3 regions of the Solibacillus sp. CAU 1738 genome follow, and region 3 is predicted to be linked to each of the others. Evidence: riboswitches for the same ligand, from Rfam matches in the RefSeq annotation. Region 3 holds a riboswitch; each other region holds the start of a gene.
What was found. A riboswitch is a leader RNA that binds a small molecule or an ion and turns the genes downstream of it on or off. The one in region 3 is predicted to bind thiamine pyrophosphate.
Positions count from the first base shown of each region.

Region 1: linked by a shared signal. The riboswitch ahead of thiW (energy coupling factor transporter S component ThiW) and the one ahead of thiM (hydroxyethylthiazole kinase) in region 3 are both predicted to bind thiamine pyrophosphate.
Region 2: linked by a shared signal. The riboswitch ahead of thiT (energy-coupled thiamine transporter ThiT) and the one ahead of thiM (hydroxyethylthiazole kinase) in region 3 are both predicted to bind thiamine pyrophosphate.

Region 1 is NZ_JBDQQN010000004.1:84,435-88,725, reverse strand. It holds gene hutH (histidine ammonia-lyase) at 1-205, shown strand, start outside; gene AAFN87_RS13205 (5'-3' exonuclease) at 482-1,360, shown strand; TPP riboswitch at 1,458-1,562, shown strand; gene thiW (energy coupling factor transporter S component ThiW) at 1,660-2,151, shown strand; gene AAFN87_RS13195 (RNA polymerase sigma factor) at 2,309-2,848, shown strand; gene spoIIP (stage II sporulation protein P) at 2,838-3,737, shown strand; gene AAFN87_RS13185 (papain-like cysteine protease family protein) at 3,782-4,291, opposite strand, start outside.
Region 2 is NZ_JBDQQN010000009.1:53,623-57,913, reverse strand. It holds gene AAFN87_RS18580 (hypothetical protein) at 141-863, shown strand; gene map (type I methionyl aminopeptidase) at 877-1,632, opposite strand; gene thiT (energy-coupled thiamine transporter ThiT) at 2,008-2,559, opposite strand; TPP riboswitch at 2,815-2,922, opposite strand; gene AAFN87_RS18565 (magnetosome magnetite crystal formation protein family) at 3,044-3,364, shown strand; gene AAFN87_RS18560 (AAA family ATPase) at 3,600-4,291, opposite strand, start outside.
Region 3 is NZ_JBDQQN010000005.1:105,061-109,351, forward strand. It holds gene AAFN87_RS14980 (DNA alkylation repair protein) at 1-491, shown strand, start outside; gene AAFN87_RS14985 (GNAT family N-acetyltransferase) at 971-1,312, shown strand; TPP riboswitch at 1,814-1,913, shown strand; TPP riboswitch at 1,984-2,083, shown strand; gene thiM (hydroxyethylthiazole kinase) at 2,254-3,006, shown strand; gene thiD (bifunctional hydroxymethylpyrimidine kinase/phosphomethylpyrimidine kinase) at 3,003-3,824, shown strand; gene thiE (thiamine phosphate synthase) at 3,805-4,291, shown strand, end outside.

The DNA of each region.
Region 1 (4,291 bases), on a different contig from region 3:
GTATAATATTATTGCGAATACGCGTCGTGTCCTCGCGATTGAAGCCTTCTGCGCGTCACAAGGTGTTGAATATCGCGGTGTTGAAAAAATGGCACCGAAATTGTATAAACAGTGGCAACAGATTAGAGAAATTGCTCCTGCTATAACAGAGGATCGCATTTTCAATAAGGATGTAGAAGCAATTGCCGAATACTTGATGCCTTGATTTTAATTTTTATGTGAGGATTCTAGAATTTTATGTGTGGTTACTAGAAAGCTGTGCGGTTATTGGTCGCTTGCGTGCGGATAGATTTGGGTTGAGTGCGCTTTCCGACTGCTTGCGTGCGGATAGACTCGGTTTGAGTGTGCTTTCCGTTAGCCTACATTTGTTACACTCTACATTCGTTCACGTAAACATTGCGCTTATTTCTTAGGAAATATATTACTCAATCGATTATAATGAGGTTTTGCTATAATAGTAGTATAAAACGGAGGTACATTTATGACAAAACCACATTTACTCGTAGTAGACGGAATGGCATTACTATTCCGCTCATTTTTCGCGTCTGCTGCGATGAACCAATTTATTCGTATGGAAGACGGCACGCCGACAAACGGGGTACAAGGCTTTGCGAGGCATGTATTAACGGCACAAAACATGATGAAACCAACACATATGGCCATTTGCTGGGATATGGGCATGCACACATTCCGCAATGATTTATTTGATGGCTATAAAGCGAATCGTCCTGCACCACCAGAAGAGATGCTTCCTCAATTCGATATGGCGAAAGAAGTATCGGAAATGATAGGCTGGCAAAACTTTGGAATTAAAGGTTTAGAAGCGGATGATTTAATTGGCTCGATGATTGAAAAATGGAAGGATGACGCAAATATTACGGTCATTAGTGGCGATAAAGATTTACTACAGCTGCTGAATCCTTCAACGACCATTGCTTTTACCAAAAAAGGCTATACAGAATACGATGTCTACACAGAAAGCCGCTTTGTAGAGGAATACGGTATTTCTCCAAAGCAATTTGCAGAAGTGAAGGCATTTATGGGCGATTCGAGTGACGGCTATCCAGGCGTAAAAGGGATTGGTCCGAAAACAGCGCTCCAGCTCATTCAAGCGCATAGCTCTATTGACGGTGTTCTAGCTGCAATTGATACTTTAAAACCTGCGCAGCGTACAAAAATTAACGATAATGTAGACATGCTCAAACTATCGCATCAGCTCGCAACAATAAATTGCGCAGCACCAATTGACGCGGACTTGGCTTCATTGCAGCTGTCATCTTATGAACAAAATACATTTGCTAAATTAGAAGACAATGGATTCCGATTGATTGCAAAACATGCGCGCTCGTTATATTTTTAGGTAACAGCTCGTAATGTAGTTGAAAATCCAAAATATAAAAAAAACGATTGACTATATTTGGTACTATGAAATAATAGGAATGAAAATTAAATCGCTTCAACACCACTAGGGGAGTCTTTGGAAGGCTGAGACGTATATAGTATACGGACCCTTTGAACCTGATCTAGTTCACACTAGCGTAGGGAAGTGGCGACACTTGTTGTTGTATTGCTTTTTTATAATATACAATTCAAGGCCGCTACCTTCTTTGCTGAGGGGAAGCGGCTTTTTTTTCGATATTATGAAAAGGAGTGATTTGTTTGTCAATTCGTAAGTTAACGATTATGGCACTATTAGTAGCTATAGCTGTAGCGGGTTCCACGTTTGTAGCAATTCCAACAGGTATAGCAAGGGCCTATCCTATTCAACATGCCATTAATGTAGTGAGTGCTATTTTGCTTGGACCTGTGCCTACTGTAGCGATTGCTTTTGTAACAGCTATTATTCGAATCCTTACAGGTACAGGCTCTTTATTAGCTATTCCGGGCAGTGTAATTGGTGCTCTTTTTGCGGCGCTTGCGTACAAGTATAGCAATAAAATGTGGCTAGCGAGTGCGGGGGAAATAGTCGGTACAGGTATTATTGCTTCGTTAGTGGCAGTACCTTATGCAAAGTTATTAATGGGAACATCTGTAGCAGCTCTCTTCTTCATGCCTGCCTTCTTAATGTCGAGTGTGACGGGCGCAGTGTTAGGGATTATAATAGCAAGTAGTTTACGTAAAACAGTATTTGCTAAACAATTTACTAATTGAAATTCAAGCTTTTCTCAAACATTCTAACAAAATACTTCTATATATTTATAAAGCAGAGTATAGAAAAATATGCTCTGCTTTTTTTGATGAAAAAAATTGTAACCTTTTTTAAACCTCAAACGAATAATAAGTGAATATATAACGAGGGGGGAAAAGTTTGATTGACTTGCAAAACTTGGAGTCAAGTATCGTTGTAATCTACAATGACCATTATTTAGACGTTTATAGATTTCTTGTTTGCTTCACAGGAAATCAGAACGATGCGGAGGATTTGACCCAAGAAGTATTCATTCGTGTATTAAAAAATCTTTCTAATTATAATAGTGGACATAAATTGAAAACGTGGATATTTTCGATAGCAAAACATGTAGCTATTGACCATTATAGGAAAAAGAGATTCGCCTCTGTTTTTAAGGATGGATTTTTTAAACAGTTAGCGTCAAACGATAAAAAGCCTAACGAAGCATTCGAAATAACTGAAATGAAACAATTTGTACACGATGCAATAGCCAAATTAAAACCTAGTTATAGATCAGTTGTCATACTTCGTGGCATTAACGAATTTTCCGTTAAAGAGACTTCTGAAATTCTACAATGTAGTGAAGCAAAAGTGAAAGTAGATTACCACAGAGCCCTGAAAGACCTCAAAAGAAAACTAAATATTGATACAGAGGAGGTTTTGATCAATGCAAAATGAAAAAGATTTATTTAATTTGATTAAGGAAATTTATCCTCAAAATCCAAGTAAGGATTTTATTGTATCAACTGAAAATAAACTAAGACAACATGCAAGAAGTATGAATAGAAAATCGAAAGTAAAAAAGGTATTTGCAATATCAAGTGGCATTTTGCTTTTTGCGTTTACTTTTTCTTGGTTATTCTTATTTAGTGGAAAAGATGTAATGACAGCGGTAATAAATGGATTTGGAGAGGAATCTATGTCCGCCACTATTGAGAAAAATGATCCATTAGTGTTTATTTATCACTCACATAATATGGAGTCATTTATTCCTGAGATCAATGGAAAAGCCCCGAATTATCAAGTAATTAGTGAGACTAAAAATGTAACACTAATTGGTAAGGAGTTAAGTAGAGCACTGAAGGATAATAATATAAATTCAATCCACGATGGTACGAATATCGCTGAAGTTTTAAAGGAACGAAATTTATCATTTGCCGATTCGTATATTGTATCAAGAGAACAATTACAAAATGGGTTGGATGCTAACAAGAGCATTAAGATGGTTTTTGATATTCACAGAGATTCTCAAAATAGAAAGGCTACGACAATTAACATTAATGGACAAGATTATGCGAGAATTGTATTTGTTGTATCAACAATAAGTGATAACTATAAGAAAAACAGGGACTTTGCAATGCTTCTTCATGAAAAATTAGAAGAATTATATCCTGGATTATCGAGAGGGGTAGTTGAAAAAGAAGGAAAACCTCGAAATACGTATAATCAAGATGTGCTAGATAATTCATCCCTATTAGAAATTGGTGGAGTTGAAAATACGCTAGAAGAAACATATAGAACTACTGAGGTACTAGCTAAGGTAATAAAAGAAGTAATTGATATGTAAATAAAAATGCTCCCGTCTCTTTATGCAGAGCCGGGAGCTTATTATTATTTATTGTAATCCACAACAAGGAATGGTTGTAGTTGGAATGGTTTCGGTGCGATATTACGGTCGTTCCATTGTGCGAACCAGCGCTCTAATGGATAGAAGTAATAACCATCTTGCCAATGATCTGATGTATCATACGGGTCAGCAAAGATTAATACATCATCACCAATACTAGGTGTGCCGTTATTGTCGTAGCCAATAATTGCTTGCCAATGACCGTCCCAGTCCGTCCATTCAACCATTATTGGTCGATCGTTTTTTAAATGGTTTGTCAGCCATTTTACGAAATAACTATCTTTTGCATCTTCAACCCAAGCTTCTGTATCATCTGTATTTTCAGATGAATATAAGCTGTTCCAAGTGAATGTTGCAGGTAAATTTCCGACATTATTTTCTGTTGCACCGCTGTCTGGTTGGATTAAATCGGCATCAGTATAGTTCTCACGATAGCTAGTTTCTACAATTTCAAAGCCGTCTAAGCTTGCGAAAAAGTCGTGTAGCTGGCTAAC
Region 2 (4,291 bases), on a different contig from region 3:
TAATACACCTTTTTATTATGACTTCACGAATAGAGCTCTCCTCAAATGGAAATATCATTTTATGCTATCATTATTTTACTTTGTATTTGTTGTTGAAAACTGTTGAAATGTATATAATTCTAGAGAAAGGAGAGGGCTTAATGGGCCGTATTTTAATACTTTTTAGTTTTTTACTAGTGATGTCAGCATTTACAATTCAAACATTTTGGCGTAGTTTAAGTGGAAAATCGACAATTGAGCTTATTAATCGTTTACCGCTATTATTCTCCCCAGCCAATTACGTATATTTATGCTGGTTATTAATATTTGCAAGTCTTGTAGTATGGATTGTGCACTGTTATAAACATCGCAACTCGAACTCCGTCACGTCGCTACAAACGACCTTATTCGCTATTTCGAGTATTTTTCTTATAAGCTTTTTTATTGCATGGCATAATGGCCAAAATGGCATCGCTATCTTTTTATTCGTTTTACAACTCCTTTCTTTGTTCGGACTATATATTACGTACCCGTTAACGACTGAAAATATTAAGATTCGTATACCGATTGCTTTATTTTTAAGTTGGAGCTTGTTTTTCTTTATTACCTTTATGTCCTATATAATTGTTTACTTTAACTGGCATGGATTCGGATTAAGTAATGCACTATGGGCTGTTATTTTGTTAACATTTGGTACTGCAATTGCACTTCACCTGCGCTATCACCATTTCGATATTGTTGCGCCAATCATATTTATTTGGGGCTATGTAGGTATTGCAATTCAAAACGGCTTAGAGGAGCTTTTAGTTACTACAGCTGCATTATTTTTATGCGGTGTACTCATCGCTGGCATTTTATTCGTCAAAAAAAATCGTGGGTATTAAACCCACGATTTTTTTATTCATTTTCTAAAGTTGTTAAAATAATCGGTTTATCTTTTGTAACGATAATAGAATGCTCAATTTGTGCTACAAGTGATTTGTCTGGTGTAATGAATGTCCAGCCGTCACCTGCTTCAACGATATGCTCTGCTTTTGCTGAAATGAATGGCTCTACTGCTAAAACCATTCCTTCTTTCATCATAGTCGAATCCCACGCATCATAATAATTTAATATATGGTCAGGTGCTTCATGTAGAGATTTCCCAAGACCGTGACCTGTTAAATTCATAATAACTGTTAAGCCGTGGTCATTCGCTTCACGCTCAACTGCTTTACCTATTTGGTTTAATTTTGAGCCTGCTTTTACTTTCGTCATTGCACGTTCAAATGCAGATTTTGCTACAGCGCATAGTTTTTCTTTCTCTTCATAACCATCACCAACAACAAACGAAATACCAGTATCCGCAAAATAACCATTCAAAGAACCTGAAACATCAATATTAACTAAATCGCCCTCTTGAATTACTTTGCTTCCTGGGATACCGTGAGCAACTTCATGATTAACACTAATGCAAGTATATCCTGGGAAGTCGTATTCACCTTTAGGACCTGAAACAGCGCCAACCTCTTCAAACATACGACCAGCAATTTCGTCTAGTTCCTTCGTTGTCACACCAGGTTTTGTAGCAGCCTTCATTGCTTCACGTATTTCCGCAACGATTCGACCGATTTTTTTAAAAGCATCTAATTCTTCTTGAGTTTTTACAATCATTTTAAACGTCCTTCCTCTAAAAAATCTCTTTCTAATATAACATACTTATGAAAATAAATAGTGCTACTCGTATCTTGTTTTTTCATTTAGTACTTAGACGAAAGTCCTGTTTCGCTCGTGGGAGCTTGTGTTTCGCCCGTGGCACAATGGTTTTCGCCCATGGGAACTCCTTTTCGCTCGTGGCACACCAGTTTTCGCCCCTGGGAGCTCCTTTTTCGCTCGTGGGACACCGGTTTTCGCCCACGGGAGCTCCTTTTTCGCCCGTGGCACAACGATTCACCCGCTGGAGCTCCTTTTCCGCTCGAATCAAATACATAAATACACACAAAAAACCACTACCTCAGTGTTCACCGAAGTAGTGGCTAGGTATCTTATTTATCGTTTCAACAACTTTGGTGATGCTGTAAATAAAAATGCACAGACAACAGCTGTTAATATTATCGCTGGCAACATATACGACCCATTGTAAACAATAGAATATACCCATACATTTTGATCACCGGCATATTCAGAGAAGAATACAACCCCTGATAATGTGTGTACGAAGTAGCGTAAAAGGCCACCAATAATTGCACCAATTGAAACATAGATAGCTATTTTTACTTTATTCATCCCAGCTAGTGCTGTTAATAATGGTTGTCTCACAACTGCCGCGAGTCCTACAGCTGTAAACGCAAAACCGTAATCAAGTAAAGCTTGTGCCCAGTGATAAATTTTTGGACCTAACACCATTTGCAATACGCCGATAAGTAGTCCTGTAACAAGGCCTGCTCCTATACCCCAGCGCATCGCCATTAACACAATCGGCACCATAACAAAACTAACTGAGCCACCTTGTGGTAAACTAAACGACAACATGTCTAAAATAATTCCGATTGCAGCAAAAATAGCAATTTCTACTAACATCAATAATCTTTCTCTGTTCATAACAAGTCTCCTTTCTTTTGTTCCCTAGAACTAAGAGGAGGAATAGAAGCCTATAAGAAACGCACAAGCGCCCTGCTTAGCCCCGACAGCTACTTGCAAACCCGAGTTTGAAAGCAGCTTTCTCGCTTTCGATAGAGGGCAGACCACTACCTCGAGTGGCTGGGCGCTGGAGCTCGACACTGCTCGAACTCCAGAAACTTATACTTTCTTACAATAAAAAAGCAACATCAGGACAGAGCCTGACATCGCTTAGAAGTCGGTATCTATCCACATCCCTACGCAAGTGTTAACTTACAGGTTCAAAGAGTTAGTACAACTAGTGTACAATCTCAGCCGACTTAATCGGCTCCCCTTGTGGTTATACAATTATTTATTGTTAGAACAATTCCATTCTACTGAATTATTGTTAAATTTTCAACTATGAAGAAATTTGAAACTAATAGATGGTATTTTGCGTACATAATACAAAAGGGAGGACTGTTTTATGGATAACAATAAAGTATTAAGTGCATTGAATTATTTTAGCGTCTTTTTCGCACCTTTTATAGTCCCTGTTATCATTTGGATTGTTGTTCAAGATGAAGAAGTAAAACGCCATGCTAAACGGGCATTATTATCACATATTATTCCTGTAATACTCGGATTTTTCTTTGTCATTTATTTTATATTTGGGCTTTCTTTTGGAGGATATCAAGGCGATGATAATTTAATATTCTTTAGCATTGGCGGTATGTTACTTTATGGATTAATTTATTTAGCTTTAATTATTTGGAATATAGTACAAGGAATAAAAGTAATGCGTTAATGTATAGTACTTTGCTGAAAAATGTATATTTAACACATCTAATGAGCACCTTAATCGAAGGAGTGCATACACTATGAAAATTAGCAAAATCTTCAAAACAGCTATTAAATGGGCGCCTATTGTCTATCCTGTCGTAAAAAAGGTTCTCGATTCAAAGAAACAATCAACTAATACGACAACACGCTCAAAATAAAAGACGAGCTTCCCGTGCTAATTAACGGGAAGCTTGTTTTTATTATTTCAAGACAATAGATGTTCGGCTAAAGCCCTCTTTCAGCTTTTCTACTTGGAGGACAGCTGGAATTGCTGCTTTCAGCTCCGCGACGTGTGAAATAACACCAATCATTCGTCCTGACTTTTGTAAATCGATCAATGTGTCGATTGCACGCATTAGTGATTCTTCATCAAGTGAACCAAAACCTTCATCAATAAACATCGTATCAATGCGCACACTACCTTGGAAGCTTTGAATGACATCTGCCATACCTAATGCTAAACATAGTGATGCATTAAATTTCTCTCCGCCTGATAGCGATTTTACATCGCGTGTTTGCCCGGTATAACTATCATAAACATCTAAGCTCAATCCACTTTGTCTCCCATGGGATTCTTGACGATCAGAGCAGATTAATTGATATTGGCCATTCGATAAATGCTTTAAGCGTACATTTGCCGCCTCAGTAATTTGTTCTAAATAGCCCATTTGTATATAACGTTCAAAGGAGATTCTCTTCGTATTTTGTCCACGCAGCATATTATATAAGTCTATTATTTCATGCGAAATTTGCTCTAAAGCAGTAATTTCATCGGCGATGGCTACTAATTTTTCCGAGTAATCAATACAGTGTCTCTCGCATTCTTGTGAAGCATTTACTGTTCGGAGTGCTTCCTCATACGCTTGTTTTAATTCCGCAAGATTTGCTACTG
Region 3 (4,291 bases):
CAATCTTAATTATGGATAAAAAACTTCTTTCACAAGATGTGCTAAATAAGCTTGATAAGGATATACAGACTCACACTTTTGATGAGCGAAATAACTTAATGGATTGGCTAATGGCTAATCAGCTCACCAAAGACAAGAAGACAATTGCATTGATGGAGTCATGGGAAAATAGCCCTTCTGCTCTTCAAAGGCGAGCTTTCTGGTATTATCAAGGGCGATTGAGATGGACTGGACAAACACCGCCTGATAACACCGCAGACTTACTATCTAAATTAGAAGCTAATATTACGCAGGAAGAACCGGAAGTTCAATGGGCTATGAATTTCACCGCAGGCTGGATAGGCGTTTATGATGAAAAGAATCGTGCACGTTGTATTAAACTTGGTGAGAAAACGGGTCTTTACAAAGATGAAATAGTAGCAAAAGGATGTACTCCCAGCTATTTACCGGAGTTCATTACGATTGAAGTTAACAAACGACATAATAATTAGTTACCCTTGAAAAATTTATTAAGGTTTAATGCATAAAATAAACAAAGCCACAATATGAAAATTGTTATAGGCTTGGACCGGAAAAATAAAAAAAAACGCGTTATGGCAGCTAGTTAGTAAACTATGCAAGGAAGTTGTAAATGATTAACTCACTATCTCTTTTTGATTTGTAGTGCGATTATCATTAAAGTGAACAACTTTCCAGCTGCACAGTACAACGATTCTATTCAATAGAAAAAAGATTTTCCACAATCGGGTGCAATTCTTGAAAATGAATTGTGCCTTTTTCAACAATAGGCCCAGATTATTGATTCTTGTTAAATGTTACCAAACGACACTTTTGGACTTCATTTAACAACACAGGTTAGTGGATATAGATATCTTTGTATTGTGAAATTAAGTAAATTTTTTTGGAGGAACAAAACTTGAATATAGAAATATTAAGTTTTACTGATAGAACAATCAAAGCTGTTGATGTTATGAAGCTATATAATGATGCTGGTTGGTGGGAGGAAAGACAAGAACAAGATATTGAAAATATGTTAAGAGACGTACTATCAGTGGGTGCGTGGATAGGTGATACTCTTATTGGTTTCGCAAGAGCTGTTACAGATGGGAAATTTAGAGCGTATATAGAAGACGTTGTTATACATAGTTCGTACCATGCAGAAGGTATAGGAACAAAACTGGTATCAAAGCTGTTAGATGAGCTTTCGCATATTGATGTTATAAGTTTGTTTTGTGAGGAATACTTAATACCTTTTTATGAAAAAAACAATTTTAGATACAGCAAATCACAATTTATAATGCATAGAAAATAATCTTGCCACATATATTACTTATTTTGGTTGAACTAATGGGGGCTATAAATCTAAAGACTAATATTTTATTCAGTGATATTCAAAATAACATTCCCAAATGAAAGTTAGGGAGTAAAACACTTCATTCAATTTAATAGGGTGTTTGTTTTTTGCTGTTTATAATCAGTAGGTTCCAACACCAATGCTTTGAGAAGGTTATAATTCAAGCATTACAGAAACTAACAAAGCAGTTCAGTGGATAACTCATGCATCATACGTAACTACAAGAGCAAGATAAATCACTCAGCGACAGAAGCTCTTTCACCGCACTAAATCTTTTAACCTAAAGATCTGATGGGAATTTTTTATTTAATGCCCTCCAATTCTTATTATCTGGGGACTTTTATGTGATGGATTGTAATTTAATGAAGAATAATTTGTAAAGTGAATAAATGCAAATTAGCAAACTAATGATTTATTGTTGTAAAACAAATAGAAATGATGTTAGGATATGGGTAATTAAAATATTTGCAGGGGGACGCGAAAAGCGTTGAGAAGGTAAAACCTGACCCTTAGAACCTGTTCAGTTAACACTGGCGGAGGGAGCAAAGTACATAGCGAGTGACACAATTCGCATTTTTTTGTACATGAGCTCTCCTTATTTAGAGAGCTTTTTAATTTCCACGGAAATATTTTAATTGCGGGGGGACGCTATAGCGTTGAGAAGGTTAAAACCTGACCCTTAGAACCTGTTCAGTTAATACTGGCGTAGGGAGCAATTTGTAAGACGCTTCTTTGCATACGCAAATGAAGTGTTTTTTTTGTTCTCATGCCTACTACACAAGGAGGAAGAAAGATGACATTTTGTGAAGAGGTAAGAAGAGAAATAAGTTTATATAGGAAAAGCAGTTTTAAGGATATACCTTGGACAATTGAAATCATGGTGAATGAGGTAGCACAATATGACTTTAAATAATATCCGTCTTAGACAGCCGCTTGTACATTGTATAACAAATTATGTTGTGGCTAATTTTACTGCAAATGGATTGCTGGCAATTGGTGCATCTCCAGTTATGGCAGATGAAATCGCTGAAGTGGAAGAGATGGTGTCCATTGCTGATAGTTTATTAATTAATATTGGTACATTAAATACTCGTACACTAGAAAGTATGTTAGTAGTAGGTAAAAAGGCGAATGAGCGAAATATCCCTGTTGTACTTGATCCCGTAGGAGTAGGAGCTACTTCATTCCGAAAAGCGTCAGTTCAGCAATTACTCGAACAAGTGAAATTTACAACTATTCGCTGTAATGTAGGTGAGCTTGCAGCTATTGCTGGAGTTCAGTGGCAAGCTAGGGGCGTTGATAGTGGAGAAGGTGAGCTTGATACGGTTACAGTTGCGAAAGAAGTTGCCCGAAAATGGGGAGCAATCGTAGTTGTTACTGGCGAAACAGATATTTTAACTAATGGCACTAATGTTGAGCTCATTACAGGTGGCGATGAACGGATGACGAAAATTACAGGCTCTGGCTGTTTATTAAGTGCTATTTGTAGTGCCGCACTTGCAGTAGAAGGAAATAATCTTCAACTATTAAAGGAAATTTTGCAGCAATATAAACAAATTGCAATAGATGCTTGTGAAGCTGCGTATATGGGGTCATTCCAAATGAAAGTAATCGACGGTTTAGAACAATATGCAAGAGGTGGGCAAATATGAATATTGTCATGACAATTGCAGGCTCCGATAGTGGTGGAGGAGCAGGTATTCAAGCAGATTTAAAAACCTTTCAGGAGTTAGGGGTTTTTGGCACAACAGCAATTACAGCATTAACTGCTCAAAATACATTAGGAGTTTCGGGCATATTTCCAGCGACGGCGGATTTTGTAGAAGCTCAAATTTCAACGGTTTTTGAAGATTTTCAAGTGAAGGCTGTTAAAACAGGTATGTTATTTTCTGCGGATATTATTACCGCTGTTGCCGAAGCATTACAAGATAAAGATATACAACTTATTGTTGATCCTGTCATGATTGCAAAAGGTGGAGCAAATCTATTACAGCAGGAATCGGTTGAGGCTTTAAAAACGAAACTATTACCTTTAGCAACAGTGTTAACGCCAAATATACCAGAAGCAGAAGTTTTAACAGGTATGAGCATCACAACGAAGGATGATGTACAGGCTGCTGCTCAGCGAATTTTACAATTGGGCGTACAGTGTGTGGTGATGAAAGGTGGTCATTTGCAAGGGATGGAAGCAGTTGATCATGTGTATTTCCGAGATGGCTCATCATTCCAAGTAAGTAGTACACGTATTCATACGAAGCATACACATGGAACCGGTTGTACATTTTCTGCAGCACTTACTGCTTTTTTAGGACAAGGTTATGTTATTCAAGAGGCAATCATTGAAGCAAAACGATTTATCCAAGCGGCAATTGAACATCCATTAAACATTGGCAATGGCCACGGTCCAACGAATCATTTTGCTTATAAGAAGTTTGTGAAAGGTGATGTACATGTTGCTGAAAAGGGATGAATTAGCTGTATATTTTATAATGGGTACTCCTAACTGTAACCGCGACCCGCTACTTATATTAAAGGAAGCATTGGAAGCGGGCATTACTATTTTCCAGCTACGAGAAAAAGGAGAAGGGGCATTAGTAGGTGATGAACTTATACAGTTCGCTAAAAACTGTCAAAGCTTATGTCGACAGTACAATGTGCCCTTTATTGTGAATGATCATGTAGAGCTAGCGCGTGAAATTGATGCGGATGGAGTCCATGTTGGGCAAGATGACAGCAGGCTCTCAGAAGTTCGTACATTATTTCCACATAAAATAGTTGGAGTTTCAGTGCATACGATGGAAGAAATGGAAGCCGCTATTGCTGGCGGAGCAGATTACGTTGGGATCGGTCCAATTTATGAAACGTCTTCTAAATTAGATGCCAAGCGTCCAGCAGGAGTCACTTTTTTGGAGCAAGCAAGAAAAGCCTATCCAACAT